Regions from separate parts of the Promicromonospora alba genome, predicted to be linked through region 3. Evidence: riboswitches for the same ligand, from Rfam matches in the RefSeq annotation. Region 3 holds a riboswitch; each other region holds the start of a gene.
What was found. A riboswitch is a leader RNA that binds a small molecule or an ion and turns the genes downstream of it on or off. The one in region 3 is predicted to bind thiamine pyrophosphate.

Region 1 (5,968 bases), on a different contig from region 3:
TCATCGCCGAGGCGCTCGCGGCCCGGGGCGCTCCCGTCGCGCGGACCGCCACGGGGGACGCGGCGTCGCTGCGCAACGCCGGTATCTCCGGCGCCGCGGTGCTCTACGCGTGCGAGGGCGAGGACGACGAGCCCGGCGTCAACGTGCTCACGGTGGCGGTGGCCAACCGCGCGGTGCGGGACCCTGCTCTGCCGGGCCTGCGGCTGAACGCGCACGTCAGCGACCCCGAGCTCGCGCTCGCGCTGCAGGCCCGCCACCTGAGCCATCCGCAGCCGGGCGTGGACTTCTTCACGCTGGGCGAGCTCGTCGCCCGCTCGCTGGCCCGGCGCGACCAGACGGTAGCCCGCGGCACCGCGCCGCATGTCTCGGTGGTCGGGCACGGCACGTTCGGCAGGGCGCTCGTCGTCGCGTTCGCGCGGCTGCGGAGCGTCGAGATCGCGTCCGGCGGCGAGCCGCTCACCGTGACCCTCGTCGGTCCCGGCGCGCGCGTCGCGGCGCAGGCGTTGCGGGCACGCTGGCCCAGCGTGCGGGCGGCCTGCCGGCTCGTCCCGGTCGAGACGTTCGCCGAGGTGCGCGCGATCGGCACGCCCCAGCGCGTCTACGTGTGCCACGACGACGACGGGGACGCGCTCCGGCACGCGCTGCGGGACAGTGACCTCTGGCGCGCCGGCGAGGGCGCCGTCGTGCTGCGCCTCAACCGCCTCGCGGGCCTCGGCGGCCTGTTCGGCACCCACGACGGCTCCATCCTCGACGACCTCGGCGGGCGGCTCGACGTCGTCGAACCGGGCACGCTGCTGCGCAGGGCGACCGCGCCCGGTGCGCTCGTGCACGACGATGTCTACGACCTGATGGCCGTCTCCGCCCACCTGACCTACCTGCGCAACCAGCGTTCGCGCGGCGTGGCCTGGGAGAGCACCCCCGCGATGGTCTCGTGGGCCGACCTGTCCGACGACCTCCGGGCCGCGAACCGTGCCCAGGTGCGCGCCATCCCGGACCGGCTCCGCCAGATGGGCTGCACCGTCGCACCCGCCGGCGACGGCGAGCACGGCCGGATCCCCGAACCCGTGGTCGACGCGCGCGCCGTCGACGAGCACGAGCGGTGGATGGCCGAGAAGGCCGCCGCGGGCTGGACCTACGGTCCGCAGCGGGACGACGCCCGGCGCCTGCACCCGGACCTGCGCCCCTGGGAAGAGCTGTCGGAGGCGGACCGCGAGAAGGACCGCGCGGCGATCCGAGCCATCCCGGTGATCCTCGCGGACTTCGGCCTCCACGTGGTCCCGCTCGCCGACGACGCCGGCTGGGAGGCCGCCGGCGAGCCCGTGCCGGACCCCCGTGGCGTGGTCAAGGGCTGGCGGATGTTCGGCCGCGGCCGTGCGGAGCAGGCCGGCGAGGGCTGAGAGGATGTGCCCCATGCGAAGCGTCACCCTCCTCGGCTCCACCGGCTCCATCGGCACGCAGGCCATCGACGTCATCGGGCGCAACCCGGACCGGTTCCGCGTGGACGCGCTGTCCGCCGGCGGTTCTGACCTGCCGCTCCTCGCCCGCCAGGCCGCGTCGCTCGGCGTACGCGCCGTCGCGGTGGCCGACGACGCCGCACGCCCCGCGCTGCTGGACCTGCTCCGGGAGGCAGGGGCCGACGGCGTCGAGGTGCTCGCCGGACCGGGCGCCGCGACCGAGCTGGCCGGCCGGGGGAGCGACGTCGTGCTCAACGGCATCACCGGATCCGTGGGCCTGCGCCCCACCCTCGCCGCGCTCGCCGCCGGTTCGACGCTGGCGCTCGCGAACAAGGAGTCGCTGGTCGTCGGGGGCGCGCTGGTCAAGGCGGCGGTGCGGCATAAGGGCCAGATCGTGCCGGTGGACTCGGAGCACTCCGCCATCGCGCAGTCGCTGCGCTCGGGGTCCGCCGCCGAGGTGCGCAAGCTCGTCGTGACCGCGAGCGGCGGGCCGTTCCGCGGCCGCACGCGCGCCGAGCTGCGGGACGTGACCCCCGCGCAGGCCCTGCGGCACCCCAACTTCTCGATGGGGCGCGTGGTCACCACCAACTCCGCGACGCTGGTGAACAAGGGCCTCGAGGTGATCGAGGCGCACCTGCTGTTCGATCTGCCGTTCAGCGCGATCGACGTCGTGGTGCACCCGCAGCAGATGATCCACTCGATGGTCGAGTTCGCCGACGGCTCCACCATCGCCCAGGCCGGTCCGCCGCGGATGCTCGTGCCGATCGCGCTGGGCCTGTCCTGGCCCGACCGCCTGCCGGACGTCGACGTGCCCATCGACTGGACCAAGGCGTCCACCTGGGAGTTCGCGCCCCTGGACGACGACGCCTTCCCCGCCGTCCGCCTCGCCCGGCAGGTCGGCGAGGCCGGCGGCACGCACCCCGCCGTCTACAACGCGGCGAACGAGGTGTGCGTGGACGCGTTCCACGACGGCGCCATCGGCTTCCTGGACATCGTCGACACGGTGGCCGCCGTCGTCGAGGCGCACGAGACGACGTCCGCGGGCGACGCGACGTCGGTCGAGGGCGTCCTGGAGGCCGACGCCTGGGCCCGCGCCCGCGCGGCGGAGCTCCTCAAGTCCTGACGGGACGTCCGGGACCGGTGCGATGCGCTGCGGCCCGGCTGGAGCGTCGCGACCGGGGGAGACAGTTGCTCTGCGAGGTGTGTTGCTGTCAGTAGACAACGTCTACTGACAGCAACAGATCTAGCTCGCGGAACCTTTGCGCGGCGCCCGGGCATCCGAGAGCGGCGTCGGCTGTCGTCCGCGCGCGGTGTAGCCATGGTCGACCGGGCCGTGGCCGCGCCAGGGCCCGGGCGTGGTGCCCGTGCCGCCGATGACCAGGTCGTCCGCGGCGCGCAGGGCTTCCGTCAGGTAGTTCTTCGCCTCGCGTACGGCGGGCTCCCACCCGTCGTGCCGGGGCCGCAGGACCACACACGCTGAGCTGAGCGTGCAGCCCGTCCCGTGCGTGTTCCGCGTGGGAATCCGCGGGGCGGCCAGGGTGACGACGCCGTCCGACCCGTCGCCCGAGCCGAGGCCCGGACCTGCGAGGTGGTCGACCGACTCCGCCGAGTCCAGGTGCCCGCCCTTGACCAGGGCGAACCGCGCCCCGAGCTTGAGCAGCGCGCGGGCCTGGTCTGCCGCCTCGCCGTCGTCCCGGGCCTGTTCGACGCCGAGCAGCACCGCGGCCTCCGGCAGGTTCGGCGTGACCAGGTCGGCCAGCGGCAGCAGCTCGTCGCGCAGCACCGCCTCGGCGTCCGGCGCGAGCAGGCGGTGGCCCGACGTCGAGACCATCACCGGGTCGAGCACCACGTAGGGTGCGCGTCCGGCGGCACGGAGCTGCCGCAGCGCCGCCGCGACGGCCCGGGCGACGGCGGCGTCCGTCGTCATGCCGATCTTCACGGCGTCCACCGCGACGTCGGCGAACAGGGTCTCGAGCTGCGCGGTCACCATGTCGGCGGGCACGGGCAGCACCCGCGTCACGTCGGTCGTGGACTGGGCGGTCAGACCGGTGAGCGCCGCGCAGCCGTACCCGCCGAGCGCGGCGAAGGTCTTCAGGTCGGCCTGGATCCCCGCGCCGCCGGACGGATCCGACCCGGCGATCGTCAGCGCCACGGTGGGATGTCCGGGCGGGCGGGTGCGCGCGCCGGTATCGAGCAGGACGGAGCCCATGAGGCGTTCCCTTCGCTAGAATTACCTAGAGCAGGTTCCACGGGTACGTCTCAGCCGGGCTGGCGCCCGGCGCCCCGCGCCATTTCCGCCCCACCCTACCCAGCGGTCTGTCCGGCTCCGTGCTGCAGGCCGTCCACGAGCAGGTCGATCATGCGCCGGCCGTGGTTCGGCTCGTCGTCGTGCATGGGCAGGCACAGCTTGGAGACGGCGTAGAGGAGGTCCTTGGGGCTGGCGACCGCGCGGATCTCGCCGGCGTCGACGGCGGCGTCGACGAGCGAGCCCAGGGCCGGGCCGAGCCGCCCCATGAAGTAGTCCGGCAGGGCGTCGAACGCCGGGTCGCCGGAGTGCAGCGCCGACGCGAGGCCGCTCTTGGTCTCGAGGAACTCGGTGTACCGGTGCAGCCACTTCTCGAGCGCCACGACCGGCTCGTGCTTTCCGGCGAGGGTCGGCGCGGCGTCGGCGCACGCGTCGACCTCGTGCTGGAACACGGCCTTGACCAGGTCCGAGCGCTTGGGGAAGTGCCGGTACAGCGTGCCGACGCCGACGCCGGCCAGGTCGGCGACCTCCTTCGCGGGCGCGTCCACGCCGGACGTGCCAAAGGCTGACTTGGCCGCGTCGAGCAGCGAGTCGATGTTGCGTTGCGCGTCGGCGCGCAGCGGCCGCGGCGCTGTGTTCTGGGTCACTCCACTCCATCCCTTGCTATCCGGAATCCCTTTCCATATAGTTCTGGAAGAGCGTTCCGCTTAGCTCCAGGGTACGACATCGCCGGGGCGCTCACCAGACCTCTCGACCCCAGGAGGGCCCCATGCAGTACCGCAACCTCGGCCGGACCGGCATCAAGGTCAGCCCCTATGCGCTCGGCGCGATGATGTTCGGCGCGGTCGGCAACCCCGACCACGAGGAGTCGATCAAGATCATCCACAAGGCCCTCGACTCCGGCATCAACTTCGTCGACACCGCCGACTTCTACTCGCACGGCGAGTCCGAGGAGATAGTGGGCAAGGCGCTCAAGGGGCGGCGCGACGACGTCGTGCTCGCCACCAAGGTGCACCTGCCCATGAGCGACGACCCCAACCACCGCGGCAACTCCCGCCGCTGGATCATCGCCGAGGTCGAGAACTCGCTGCGCCGCCTGGGCACCGACTACATCGACCTCTACCAGATCCACCGCCCCGACCCCGAGACGGACGTCGAGGACACGCTGGCCGCGCTGACCTACCTGATCAACTCGGGCAAGGTGCGGGCCATCGGCTCGTCGACGATGCCAGCCGCCGAGATCGTCCAGGCCCAGTGGGTGGCAGAACGGCGCGGCCTGGAACGCTTCAGGGCCGAGCAGCCGCCGTACTCCATCCTGAACCGGGGAATCGAGCGGGACGTGCTGCCGGTCGCCCAGCAGTACGGCATGGGCACCCTGGTCTGGAGCCCGCTCGCCGGCGGCCTCCTCACCGGCCGGTACCGCAAGGGTCAGGAGAACGACACCCACCGGGCGCAGTTCGGGATGGAGCACCTGCGCGACGAGCAGCGCCTCGACGTCGTCGAGCAGCTCATCCCCGTCGCGCAGGACGCCGGTGTCCCGCTGAACCACCTGGCGATGGCGTTCACGATCGCCCATCCCGGCGTCACCTCCGCGATCATCGGCCCGCGCACCATGGAGCACCTGGACAGCGCGCTCGCCGGCGCCGAGGTCGTCCTGAGCGACGACATCCTGGACCGGATCGACGCGATAGTGCCGCCCGGGACCGACGTCGGCCGCCTCGACATGGCCTACGACCCGCCCGCCATCCAGCAGCCGCTCCTGCGCCGTCGTCCCGCGGAACAGCGCGCGGCCGCGTGACGGGCGAAGGGCGCGTTCTACCCAGCGACTGGGCCCAGAACTCACGTGAGATCTGGGCCCGATCGCTGGGTAGGCGGGTCATCGGGACGCAGAATCGGCGGGCCGAGCGCCCCCGGTCACAGCGTGGACCAGACCTCGCTCAGCACGCCCCGCAGGATCTCCTCGATCTCGTCGAACTCGGTCTGCCCGACGGTCAGCGGCGGTGCGAGCTGCACCACCAGGTCGCCGCGGTTGTCGGGGCGGCAGTACAGGCCGGCCTCGAACAGCGCCGGGCCGAGGAGCCCGAGCAGACGATCGGTCTCGGCCCCGGAGAAGGTTCCCCGGGTGTCCTGGTCCTTGACGAGCTCGATCGCGTAGAAGTAACCGGCGCCGCGTACGTCGCCCACGATCGGTAGGTCGTGCAGCCGCTCCAGCGTCGCCCGGAACGCCGGCGCGTTCCGCTTGACCTGCCCGGTCAGGTCCTCCACCTCG
Region 2 (5,968 bases), on a different contig from region 3:
CACCCGCTCGTCCCGTTCCGCCCGGGTCAGGCCCTGGGTCTCCAGCCCGTAGGCGACGTTCCGCCGTACGTCCCGGTGCGGGAAGAGCTGGCCCTCCTGGAACATGAGCCCGAACCGGCGCTTGTGGACCGGCACCCCGGCGAGGTCCTCGTCGTCGTACCGGACGCTGCCGCCGGCCAGGGGCTCGAGCCCGGCCACGGCGCGCAGCAGCGACGACTTGCCGCAGCCGCTCGGGCCGAGCAGCGCGACCACCTCACCGGGCGCGACGGTCAGCGACACCCCGTCGACCGCGGTCACCCCGGCCGAGTCCCCACCGCGGGTCGAGCCTGTCGAGACCCCGTACCGCACGGTGACGTCCCGGATCTCCAGCCCAGCCATCAGAACTCCCCTCCGGCGCGCTCGTCGCGCAACCGCTCGGCCACCATCATCACCGTCGCGGTGAGCACGGCGAGCACCACCGACGCCGCGAGCGCCATCCCGTAGTTCTCGGCGCCGGGCCGCCCGATGAGGCGGTAGATCACGACGGGCAGGGTGGAGCCGTCGGGCCGCGCGAGGAACGACGTCGCGCCGAACTCGCCGAGCGACACCGCGAAGGCGAACCCCGTGGCCAGCCCGACCGAGCGCAGGGCGATCGGCAGGTCCACCGTCCGCAGGACGCGGCCGGGCCCGGAACCAAGCACCGCGGCCACCTCACGCAGCCGGGGGTCGATGGCCCGGAGCACCGGCAGCACCGTGCGCACGACGAGGGGGACGGCGACCACCGCCTGCGCCACGGGGACGAGCAGCCCGGAGGTCCGCAGGTCCACGCCGAGCACCGGCTGGTCCATGGTGATGAGGAAGCCGAACCCGACGGTCACGGCGGACACCCCGAGCGGGAGCATGAACAGCCCGTCGAGCGCCCCGACGGCACGGCGTGCGCCGGCCGACCGCGGGCGCCGGGACACCACGAGCGCCACGAGACCGCCGACCACCAGGGCGATCACCGTCGCGGCCAGTGCGGTCCGCAGCGATGTCGCGGTGGCCTCCCACACGGTCACGACCAGCGCGTTGCGCTCACCGGTGGTTCCGAGCGCCACGTAGTTCCCGGGCCCCCAGGAGCCGTCGGGCTCGCGGAAGCTGCGGGTCACCAGGCCGGCCAGCGGCAGCACCATGAGCCCGCCGACGATCGTCGCGCCCACCAGCGCCATCGTCATGTCCTTGGGCGACCGCCAGGACAGCCGCCTGGCGGAGCCGTGCGCGGACACGAGGCGCAGCGCGGCCTCGCGACGCCGGCGGGCCCGTGCGGACATCGCGAGGGCGCCCGAGATGACCACGAGCTGCAGGATCGAGAGCACCGACGCCGAGCGCAGGTCCAGGAACTGGGTGGTCCGCGTCCAGATCTCGGTCTCGATGGTGCCGTACCGCACGCCGCCGAGGACCAGCACCACCCCGAACGCGGTGGCGCAGAACAGGAACACCACCGAGGCCGCGGACGCGACGGCGGGTCCCAGCGAGGGCAGCGTCACGGTGCGGAAGACCCGCACGGGCCCCGCCCCGAGCGATGCGGCGGCCTGCTCGGTCCTGGGGTCGAGCCGCTCCCAGAGCCCGCCGACGGTCCGCACGACCACCGACACGTTGAAGAAGACGAGGGCGACGACGATCCCGGCCAGCGACTCCTCAAGCCCGAGGAAGCCGAGCGCGCCGCCGGGCGCGAACAGGGTGCGGAACGCGACGCCGACGACGACGGCGGGCAGCACGAACGGCACCGTCACGAGCCCGCGCACCAGTACCCGGCCCGGGAACGACCGGCGGTAGAGCAGGTACGCGAGCGGCAGGCCGAGCAGCACCGAGAAGGCGGTGCCGAGCACTGCCTGCGTCAGCGTCAGCCACACCAGCCGCCACGTGCGCGGGCTGGACAGCACCTCCGCGAAACCGGTGAGGTCGAGCACGCCGTCGGGCACGAAACCGCGGACCACCAGCGCGGCCACGGGCCAGGCGAAGAAGACGGCGAGGAAAGCGAGGGGGACGGCGACCGCCGTCCCCCAGAGCAGCGGCGCGGGCCGCAGGCTCAGCCGACTACGGTCTCTGTCCACCGCTCTATCCACTCGTCGCGGTGCTCGCTCACCTCGGCGGGATCCACCTCGAACGGCTCCTCGGCCTGGGGCGCGAACTTCTCCCAGTCGGCGGGCAGCTTCGTGGCGGGGTCGGCCGGGTACATGTACATCGACTCGGGCAGCGCGGCCTGCGCGGCCTCGCCGAGCAGGAAGTCGACGAACGCCTGAGCGCCCTCCGGGTTGTCCGACCCGGCAAGCACTCCCGCGTACTCGACCTGCCGGAAGCACGTCTCGAGCAGCGCGCTGGTGGTCGACTCCGAGCCGTCCTCGCTGACGGTGAACGCCGGCGACGTCGCGTACGACAGGACGAGCGGGCGCTCGCCGCCCTCACCCGCGCCCGAGAAGTCCACGTAGTAGGCGTCCTCCCACGAGTCTGCGACCTTGACGCCGTTGTCGACCAGGGACGCCCAGTAGTCCTCGAACCCGTCCTCGCCGAACGCCCCGACGGTCGCCAGCAGGAAGGCGAGCCCGGGCGACGACGTCGCGGGGTTGCTCACCACGAGCAGGTCCCGGTACTGCGGGTCGGCCAGGTCCTCGAGCGTCTTCGGCACCTCGAGGTCCGACTTCTCGAACCAGGCCTCGTCCGCGTTCACGCAGACGTCGCCCTGGTCGACCGGGGTGAGCGCCCCGCCCAGCTGCTCGACGCCGTCGGGCAGGTCCGCCGGGGTGTACTCCTCGACGACCCCCGCCTCGAGCGCGCGGGACGCGAAGGTGTTGTCGATGCCGAAGACGGCGTCGCCGAGCGGGGCGTCCTTGGTCAGCACCAGCTGGTTCACCAGGGTTCCGGCGTCGCCCGCCGCGCTGACCTCGACGGTCAGACCGGACTCCTCCTCGAACCGCTCGACGACCTTCTCGTCGAGCGCCCAGGAGTCGTGGGTCACGAGGGTCACGGTGCCCGGCGCCGCCGGGTCGGCCCCGCCGGACTCGGAGCCGCCGCATCCGGCGAGCAGGAGCGCCACGGAGAGCGCTCCGGCGGCCGGAACAACGTGGATGGTGCCCGCGTGAGCACCGGAAAGACGCAACATCGTGCCTCGACTTCCTCCGCCGGTCTTACCCGGATCAGGTTCAAGGGTCTGCGGTGTTCCGCACTCTCAGCGCCGTGTGGCGCTCCCCTGTCGTGTCCGGCCAGCCTACTGGCTGGTCGGACGCTACGGTGTAGAAATGGCCAAGATCGAGACGGAACAGACACTCGCCGAGAAGGTCGGCACTCTTGCCCTGACGCTCGCAGCCGGCTGGGTCGCGCAGAAGGCGGTCAGCATGATCTGGAAGGGCGTGACCGGCAACGACGCGCCCAGCAAGGCGGACGACCCGGAGCTCGACCTGGTGCAGGCCACGGTGTTCGCAGCGGTCGCCGCAGGCACCGCGGTGTTCGCGAAGCGCATGGCGGCGAAGGGCGCGTCGACGGCGGCGCTGCGCCTCGCCGCCCGCCGCGCGGCGCGCTGAACCGCCGGATGCCCGGCCCGGGGATCCCCGGGCCGGGCACCCGATCGCAGGCTCAGCCGATCGCAGGCTCAGCCGGACGTGCCCGCCGGCACCTTGCGCGGTCGCCGGGTGAGCAGGGGGTCGTGCCCGCGTGGCCGCCCCACCGGCTCGACGCCGTCCAGCGCGCGCGTGAGGGCTTCCTGCGTGATGCCCCTCCGCTCGCCGACGGCCCGCTCGCCGTCGACCCGTAGCCTGGCCATCACCTGGTCGGCGGCCAGGCGCAGCGGGACGTCCACCCGCCCGGCGGCTTCGTGCAGCAGGTGACCCGCAGTCACCTCGCTCACCCGACGTACCGCCATGATGACGCCCTTGGCCTGCTCGATCACCGCCTGGCTGACGAAGGCCCGGGTCACGACCGCCTCGGACTTGCGCGCCAGCGCCTCCTTCTGAGCCGGCGTGACGTCGATGACGTACCCGACCAGCTCCGGCGACCGGTCGGGGCCGCTGCGCCGGCCCTGGCCGATGACGACCACCGAGCGTGTGCGGCCCTTGCGGTCCACTATCCGGTGCGCGCACGCGAACGGCCGGCCCGTCCGCAGGGCCTCGGCGGCCGCCCGCACCACCCGGGCGCGATCGTCGGGATGCTTGCGGGAACGGAGCGCCTCGAGGCCTGGCTGGACCTCGTGCCGTTTCCACCCGTGCATCGTGTACACCTCGTCGGACCACCACCAGGTCCCCGACATGATGTCGACGCGGTAGCTGCCGACGAGAAGGTTGGTCCCCAGACCGAGAGCATGCGCCAGGTCACCCACCGAGAAGCTCGGTGACGGTTCAGCCGTGTCGCCGCCGGCGCCGTCCACGATGCTGAGCCTGGGCTGCAGAGAAGGGGGCATCTTGAACCTCCCAGATCCGAGATGGACCTGGAGCCGCTTCATGACTCCGCCAACTCGATTGTAGGAGCGAGGCACTGCGAGTGCCAGGCCCCCGTGTCAGCCTGGACGAGCCGGCCCGAGGGCCGGCGCAGGGACCGACCAGCACTGATCGAGCAGCACGGATCGAGCAGCGGAGGTGCACCGTGAGCGAGACCCCCTACGACGCGACGACGGACCTGGAAGACACCGGCAGCGGCGCACCGGGGGTCATGGCTCCCGGTCCGCTCCGCACCGACGTCGTGGTAGTCGGAGCCGGTCTCACCGGTGTCGTCACCGCCCAGCTCCTCGCAGACGGCGGCGCAGACGTTGTGGTGCTCGATGCCTGCGGCGCACGCGCGACCACCACCGCCCGCTCGACCGGCAAGCTCTCGGTGCTGCAGGGCACCCGGCTCGCCCGGATCGCCGCCCGGCACGGCGACGAGGTGGTGCGCCACTACCTCGCGGCCAACTTCGCCGGCCTGGGCTGGCTGCGCCGCACCCTCGAGGACCTGAACGTGCCCGTCGAGAACCGGGACGACCTGACCGTGGCGGCCACCCCCGAGCAGGTAGCCGACGTCGACGCGGTGCTCGCGACCTGCGCCCGCCAGGGACTCACCGCACAGTGGGAGGAGGACCCGCCGTACCCCGCGCGGTCCTACGGCGCGGTACGCCTGCCGGGCCAGGCGCAGGTGGACCCGCTGCGCATGCTCTCGGCGCTGCGGGCCCGCCTGCGCGCCCGCGGCGTGCCGGTGTACGACGGCGTCCGGGTCCACCAGGTGCGCCGGCGCCGGTCCGGCGTCGTCCTGCGCACCAGCCGCGGCGCCGTCCTCGCCGACCGTGTGGTGCTGGCGACCGGCACACCGCCCGGGCGGCTCGGCGGGCTCTTCCTCCGGCTGGAGGCCGGCCGCAGCCTGCTCACCACGTGGGAGATCACCGACCAGGCCGCACTGCCGCCCGGGTTCGACGAGACCATGTCGATCACCGCCGGGTCACCCACGCGATCGCTCCGCACGGCCGGCGGGCTGCTCATGGTGGGCGGCGAGGGCTACCCCGTCGGCAGGGAACGGGACCCGGCCCGGCGGCTGGCCGCGCTGGAGGAATGGACAAGGGTCCACCTCCCCGTGGACCAGCCCCGGCACACGTGGGCAGCCCAGGACTACACCAGCGACACCGGCCTGCCGCTCGTCGGGCCGGTGGTGCCCGGCGACGACCGCGTGCTCGTGGCGACCGGCTACGCCAAGTGGGGCCTCGCGAACGGCGCGGCGGCCGGGCTGGCGCTCGCCGGACGCATCCTCGGCGACCCCGTCGAGTGGGGTCGCACCTTCGAGCCATGGTCCCGCAGGCCCACGCCGAGGGCGAGCACCGCCGCCACGTTCGCCGTCCAGACCAAGGGCTGGGCGCAAGCGGCCACCCGCCCCACCGGACAGCGGCCCGGTGCCCCGTGCGTGTCCCGGATCTGCCCGCACATGGGCGCCGTCGTGCGCTGGAACGAGCAGGAGCAGTCCTGGGACTGCCCCGCGCACGGCTCGCGGTTCGAGCCCG
Region 3 (5,968 bases):
CCAGGCGTCGGCGGACCTGGTCCGGCACCTGGCGGCGGAGCACGACATCCCGCTCGACCGGGCGCACGTCATCGGGCACGACCAGGTGCCGGGCACCCTGCCCGGGTCCACCAAGAACGTGCACTGGGACCCGGGCCCCTACTGGGACTGGGACCACTACTTCGAGCTGCTCGGTGCCCCGATCGGCGGCGACCTGGAGGCGACGACGAACGTCGCGCCCGGTGACGTGGTCGAGGTGCGTACCGGATACGCCGACAACCCGAACACCGTGACGGGCTGCGAGGAGGCGTCGCCGGGCTCGGGTGCGTGCGTGGCGGGCGCCGGGACGAACTTCCGGTACCTGCACCAGTCGCCGTCGGCCGACGCTCCGCTGGCGAAGGACCCGGGCTGGAAGCCGGATGGCTCGAACGGGACCACGTACGCGAGCGACGTGAGCGCGCGCGTGCAGTCGGGGCACAAGCTCGTCGTCGACCAGGTAGCGGGCGACTGGCTGGGCGTGTGGTGGGCCGGTTCGCTGGCCTGGCTGCACAACCCTGCCGAGCGCCCGGTGGTGGTGCCTGCGACGGCGAAGACGGTCACGGTCGCGGGCGACGCCCCGGCGCCGGTCTTCGGCCGGGCCTACCCGGAGGCGGCGGCCTACGAGGACTACCCGGGCGTCCCGGTGCAGCCGGTCACGCCGATCGAGTACACGGTCGGGGTGGGCCAGACGTACGCGGTGGCCGACGACCACGTGGCCTCGGACTACTACCGGGCCGCCACGTTCGACGGCACGGGGCCGGGCGACCGCACGGTGGTGCGCGGCGACGACGTGTACTACCAGCTCTGGCTGGCGCACCGGCACGTCTTCGTCAACGCGGCCGACGTCGAGATCCACGATCCCGTGGTGGCGGACGTGACCGGGCCGAGCATCGAGGGCCGGGCCAAGCCGGGGAAGGTCCTGCGCGCGAACGCCGGCACGTACCTCCCGGGCGAGGTGGACGTGGAGTACCGATGGCTGCGCGACGGCGAGCCGGTGCGCTGGGCGGTCGGTCCCCGTTACCTGGTGACAGGCCTCGACCGGGGCGCCGAGCTGACGGTCCAGGTGAGGCTTTCGGCGATGGGCTACACGTCGGCGACGTATACCGCGGAACCGCGGGAGGTCGCGGGCCGGTAGGGCGGCCGGGGCGACAGTACACACGCGGGGTGTGTTGCGCAGAGTAGACAAGGTCTACCGAGCGCAACACACCCCGCGTGCGTACTGTCCTTCCCTGTCGCGACCGGTGGCCGCCAGTTACCAGTTCTGCGTGACGCCCGGCATGTTGGCCGGCAGCTTCACGTTCTTCGGGTGGTAGACGTACGTGACGCCGTCGGTCGACGTCTGCCACACGCGCTCGAAGTTCTCCCGCGTGTACACGACCCGCACCTCGTCGTTGCTCGCCTTGTTCGGGTCGTTGATGATCGGGTCACCGTCCGCGGTGAACCCGATCAGCACGACGAGGTGCCCCGGGGTGCTGTAACCGGCCTCGGGCATCTCCTCCTCGTCGAAGTTGAGCGACATGGTGAGCGGGATACCCGCCTCGATGAACTTCTCGGCCTCCGCCAGGGAGCGCAGCCGGGTCACGAACGACTTCAGCCCGAACCTGTTGGCGTAGGCGGCGTTGAACGGCCAGTTGCCCGCACCCTCGTACGCGTAGTCCCAGGTGTGCATCGCGGCGTAGTCGACCTGCGGGTCACCGTTGGGCGCCACGATGCCCTCCAGCTCCCTGGCCGGCACCTCACGGCCGTAGGAGTAGATGACCATCGTGGACGACGTCGGCGAGCACCACACCTGGCCGCCGCCCCCGAACTCGGGGTACTCACCGCGGTGGATGTTCTGGCTGTACTGCGGCACGTCGAGCGACACCTCCCGCCCGAGCGTGAAGTCGCTGGTGCCCGTGTAGTGCTCGTCGGGCAGGTTCTCGCTGGTCATGGTGCTCACCGACGCCAGGCGCGGCGAGGTCCGGGCGCCCTCGGGCCGGTACAGCCTGACCCGGGTCTGGAACGCGTCCGGCTCGAAGCCCGCCCTCGAGACGAACGTGTCGGTGAACAGAGCGGCGTCGGTGTCGCCCTGGCCGTTCAAGGAGGTGCGGTGGATGTCCCCGACGCTCCCGTCGGCGGGTGCGAACTCGTCGCCCGACGCCCAGCGGCCCATCACGAACCACTTCGTCCAGGTCCCGTCGGCCTTGCGGCCGCGGAACTCCGTCTCGACCCAGGTGCCCGTGGGGGTGTCCGTGTTCCAGGAGGGAACGGCCTGCTTGATCGGGTACCCGACCTCGACGACGGGCGAGGTCCACGTGCCGGTCTCGTACGTGACGGGTGTGCCGTCGCCGTACGGGTCCGTGTAGTCCACGAGGTCGCCGCCGCGGGCCAGGAAGAGCCCGCCGTGGACGTCGAACCGCAGCTCGTCACGTTCGCCCTGGAGCAGCTCCCTGCGCCCCTCCCAGGAGGTCAGGGTGATCTGGTTGTCCGACGCCGCAGGGCTCACCTCGGGAGCTCCCGTCGCCGACACCGCACCCGCCACGATCCCTGCTTGGACCACGAGCGCCCCCGTGGCGGCCAACGCGAACGACCTCGTTCGCAGGTTGTTCCGTACCGGCATTCCAGCCTCCATGTCCCGGGCTCCCTGCTGGGGTGAGCGAGCCTTCGGGCCTTGCTTATCACGGTCGGGGGCGGGGCAGAAGGAAAGTGCCAGACAGTGCTAACCTCGGCGGCGATCCCACGGGTGCCTCACGCAGGGGCTGAGATCGGGCTGTACGGCCCGGGACCGTTGAACCTGTCCGGTTAACACCGGCGTAGGAAGCAGGAGTCTCATGATGGAGAAGTCCCAGTCCCGCACGCTCGCGTACCAGCACGAGCGCGACCACGAGCACGACGGCGGGTACAGCACACCGCAGGACGACACAGGTCTCCGGGTGCCGGTCACGGAGATCACCCTGGCGCCGTCGCCCGACGGCACCCCCAACGAGCCGGTGCGCGTCTACCGCACGCAGGGCCCCGGTTCCGACCCGGTCCGCGGCCTCGCGCCGGCCCGCGAGCCCTGGGTCGTGGCGCGCGGCGACACCGAGGAGTACGACGGCCGCGACCGGGCACTGGCCGACGACGGGCGCAGCGCACTGCGCCGGGGTGCCGCGAGCCAGGAGTGGCAGGGTGAACGACGTCGGCCCCGCCGCGCGCTCCCCGGCCGGACCGTCACCCAGATGCACTACGCACGCCAGGGCGTGATCACGCCCGAGATGCGGTTCGTCGCGGTGCGCGAGGGCTGCGACGTCGAGCTCGTGCGCAGCGAGGTGGCCGCCGGCCGGGCGATCATCCCGAACAACGTGAACCACCCGGAGTCGGAGCCGATGATCATCGGCAGGGCGTTCCTGGTCAAGGTCAACGCGAACATCGGCAACTCCGCCGTCCACAGCTCTATCGCGGAGGAGGTGGAGAAGCTGGAGTGGGCCACCAAGTGGGGCGCCGACACGGTCATGGACCTCTCCACGGGCGATGACATCCACACCACCCGCGAATGGCTCATGCGGAACTCGCCGGTGCCCATCGGCACCGTGCCGATCTACCAGGCCCTGGAGAAGGTGAACGGTGACGCCAGCGCGCTGACCTGGGAGATCTACCGCGACACGGTGATCGAGCAGTGCGAGCAGGGCGTCGACTACATGACCGTGCACGCCGGCGTGCTGCTGCGGTACGTGCCGCTCACGGCGGACCGGGTCACGGGCATCGTCTCGCGCGGCGGGTCGATCCTCGCCGGCTGGTGCCTGGCGCACCACCAGGAGAACTTCCTCTACACGCACTTCGACGAGCTCTGCGAGATCTTCGCCCGGTACGACGTCGCCTTCTCCCTCGGCGACGGCCTGCGGCCGGGCTCGCTCGCCGACGCGAACGACGCCGCGCAGTTCGCCGAGCTCGACACCCTCGCCGAGCTGACGAAGCGGGCCTGGGCCTACGACGTCCAGGTGATGGTCGAGGGACCCGGACACGTCCCGTTCCACCTGGTGCGCGAGAACGTGGAGCGGCAGCAGGAGCTCTGCGACGGCGCCCCGTTCTACACGCTCGGCCCGCTCGTGACCGACATCGCGCCCGGGTACGACCACATCACCTCAGCGATCGGCGCCACCGAGATCGCCCGGTACGGCACCGCGATGCTCTGCTACGTCACGCCCAAGGAGCACCTCGGCCTGCCCAACCGCGACGACGTGCGCACCGGCGTGGTGACCTACAAGATCGCTGCGCACGCCGCCGACGTGGCCAAGGGGCACCCCGGCGCCCGGGACCGCGACGACGCCCTGTCCAAGGCCCGCTTCGAGTTCCGCTGGCGGGACCAGTTCAACCTCTCCCTCGACCCGGAGCTCGCCGAGGAGTACCACGACGAGACGCTCCCGGCCGAGGCCGCGAAGACCGCGCACTTCTGCTCGATGTGCGGCCCGAAGTTCTGCTCGATGCGGATCTCGCAGGACATCCGCGACGAGTTCGGCGGGGCGCAGAACCAGGCGGCGCTCGCGGACGCGGCGTCGGCGTCGGCGTCGGCGTCGGCGTCGGCTCAAGCGGAGGGCATGGCGCAGAAGTCCGCGGAGTTCCGCGAGTCGGGCGGCGAGGTCTACCTCCCGCACCCGCAGCTCCGCGCGTAACGGCCACGCCCGCCCACCCCGACAGATCCGCGAAGTAGAGCGGGTGTCCGGACGCCCGCTCTACTTCGCGAGCCGGTGATCGGCGAAGTAGAGCGTGCGTCCGGACACCCGCTCTACTTCGCGGATCTGCGGCGACGGACCGTGGAGGGTCAGGTCAGGTCGGGCACCGGGCCCGTCGTCGTGCCCTCGACCAGGCTCACGGGCAGCATCACCGACTGGGGCTCCTCGCCGGCCAGCAGCGCGATGACGGCCAGTCCGAGCGCCCGGCCCTTCTCGACGAGCGGCTGATGCACGCTGGTCAGCACGTCGGGGGAGAGCCACGGCAGGTCGAGCCCGTCGAACCCGGCGACCGACACGTCCTCGGGCACCCGCAGCCCGAGCTCGCGGGCGGCGATCACGGCGCCGGCGGCGAGCAGGTCGGAGTGCGCGACGATCGCCGTCGGACGATCCCGGGCGGGCGCCCACTCGGACAGGATCTCGGTGGCGGCGTCGCGCCCGTGCTCCACGAGCGAGGCGGGCGTCTCCCACGAGATGACGGGTTCGATGACGTCCCGCACGCCGGCCAGCCGGTTGCGGGTCGGCGTGCGCTCGGCCGCGGCGAGCCGGTCGGTGTCGACCAGCCCGGACCGCTCGTCCCGCCCGAACGGCAGAGTGATCTCCGCGATCCGCGTGTGCCCGAGCTCGACGAGGTGCCGCACCGCGTCGGCGGCCCCGCGCCGGTCCTCGACGCCCACCACCGGCACGCCGGACACCTCCTGTCCCTCGCCGACCACGACGGGAACGCCCCGCCGCTGCAGCGCGGCAAGGTTCGGGTCGTCCTTCAGGGTGCCCCAGACGAGCACCGCGACGTCCATCGCGGCGGCCTCGACCAGCGGGTCGACGGCGGGCGGGAGCCCCGCCTCGGCGGCGAGCCCCATGGACTGCGTGGTGGCGCCCTGCGGCATACCCGGCACGAGCAGCACGCCGAGGCCCTGCTCACCGATCGCGGAGACGAGGCCGTGCAGCACCTGGGTGGAGACGGGGTCGCGGAACGACCTGCCGAGCTGGTCGCCGATCACCACGCCGACGATCCCGGACCGTCCCGACCGGAGCTGCCGCCCCAGGGGGTTGGGGCCGGAGTACTCGAGCTCGCGTGCGGCGGCAAGTACCTTCTCCCGGGTCTCGGGGGTGATCGGTCCGGCACCGGAGAAGGCGAGCGACGCGGTGGAGACGGAGACACCGGCCAGCTCGGCGACCTTCGCGAGGGTCGGGCGTACGGTCTGGCGGCTCATCGCGGCTTCCTTGTCTCTCACCTCGGCACCAGTGGTGCGGGGCCCAGGAAT

Region 1: linked by a shared signal. The riboswitch ahead of thiD (bifunctional hydroxymethylpyrimidine kinase/phosphomethylpyrimidine kinase) and the one ahead of thiC (phosphomethylpyrimidine synthase ThiC) in region 3 are both predicted to bind thiamine pyrophosphate.
Region 2: linked by a shared signal. The riboswitch ahead of ACFO6V_RS22575 (thiamine ABC transporter substrate-binding protein) and the one ahead of thiC (phosphomethylpyrimidine synthase ThiC) in region 3 are both predicted to bind thiamine pyrophosphate.

What each region holds. Positions count from the first base shown of each region.
Region 1 is NZ_JBHSFI010000005.1:292,169-298,136, reverse strand. Features, by position in the region: gene ACFO6V_RS16335 (RyR domain-containing protein) at 1-1,397, shown strand, start outside; gene dxr (1-deoxy-D-xylulose-5-phosphate reductoisomerase) at 1,411-2,577, shown strand; gene thiD (bifunctional hydroxymethylpyrimidine kinase/phosphomethylpyrimidine kinase) at 2,698-3,663, opposite strand; TPP riboswitch at 3,653-3,750, opposite strand; gene ACFO6V_RS16320 (TetR/AcrR family transcriptional regulator) at 3,759-4,346, opposite strand; gene ACFO6V_RS16315 (aldo/keto reductase) at 4,469-5,497, shown strand; gene ACFO6V_RS16310 (aspartate aminotransferase family protein) at 5,614-5,968, opposite strand, start outside.
Region 2 is NZ_JBHSFI010000008.1:7,678-13,645, reverse strand. Features, by position in the region: gene ACFO6V_RS22585 (ABC transporter ATP-binding protein) at 1-378, opposite strand, end outside; gene ACFO6V_RS22580 (ABC transporter permease) at 378-2,072, opposite strand; gene ACFO6V_RS22575 (thiamine ABC transporter substrate-binding protein) at 2,048-3,118, opposite strand; TPP riboswitch at 3,113-3,217, opposite strand; gene ACFO6V_RS22570 (DUF4235 domain-containing protein) at 3,255-3,536, shown strand; gene ACFO6V_RS22565 (PAS and ANTAR domain-containing protein) at 3,605-4,408, opposite strand; gene ACFO6V_RS22560 (FAD-dependent oxidoreductase) at 4,591-5,968, shown strand, end outside.
Region 3 is NZ_JBHSFI010000004.1:215,749-221,716, reverse strand. Features, by position in the region: gene ACFO6V_RS11985 (N-acetylmuramoyl-L-alanine amidase) at 1-1,153, shown strand, start outside; gene ACFO6V_RS11980 (C39 family peptidase) at 1,271-2,617, opposite strand; TPP riboswitch at 2,729-2,834, shown strand; gene thiC (phosphomethylpyrimidine synthase ThiC) at 2,829-4,646, shown strand; gene ACFO6V_RS11970 (LacI family DNA-binding transcriptional regulator) at 4,796-5,917, opposite strand.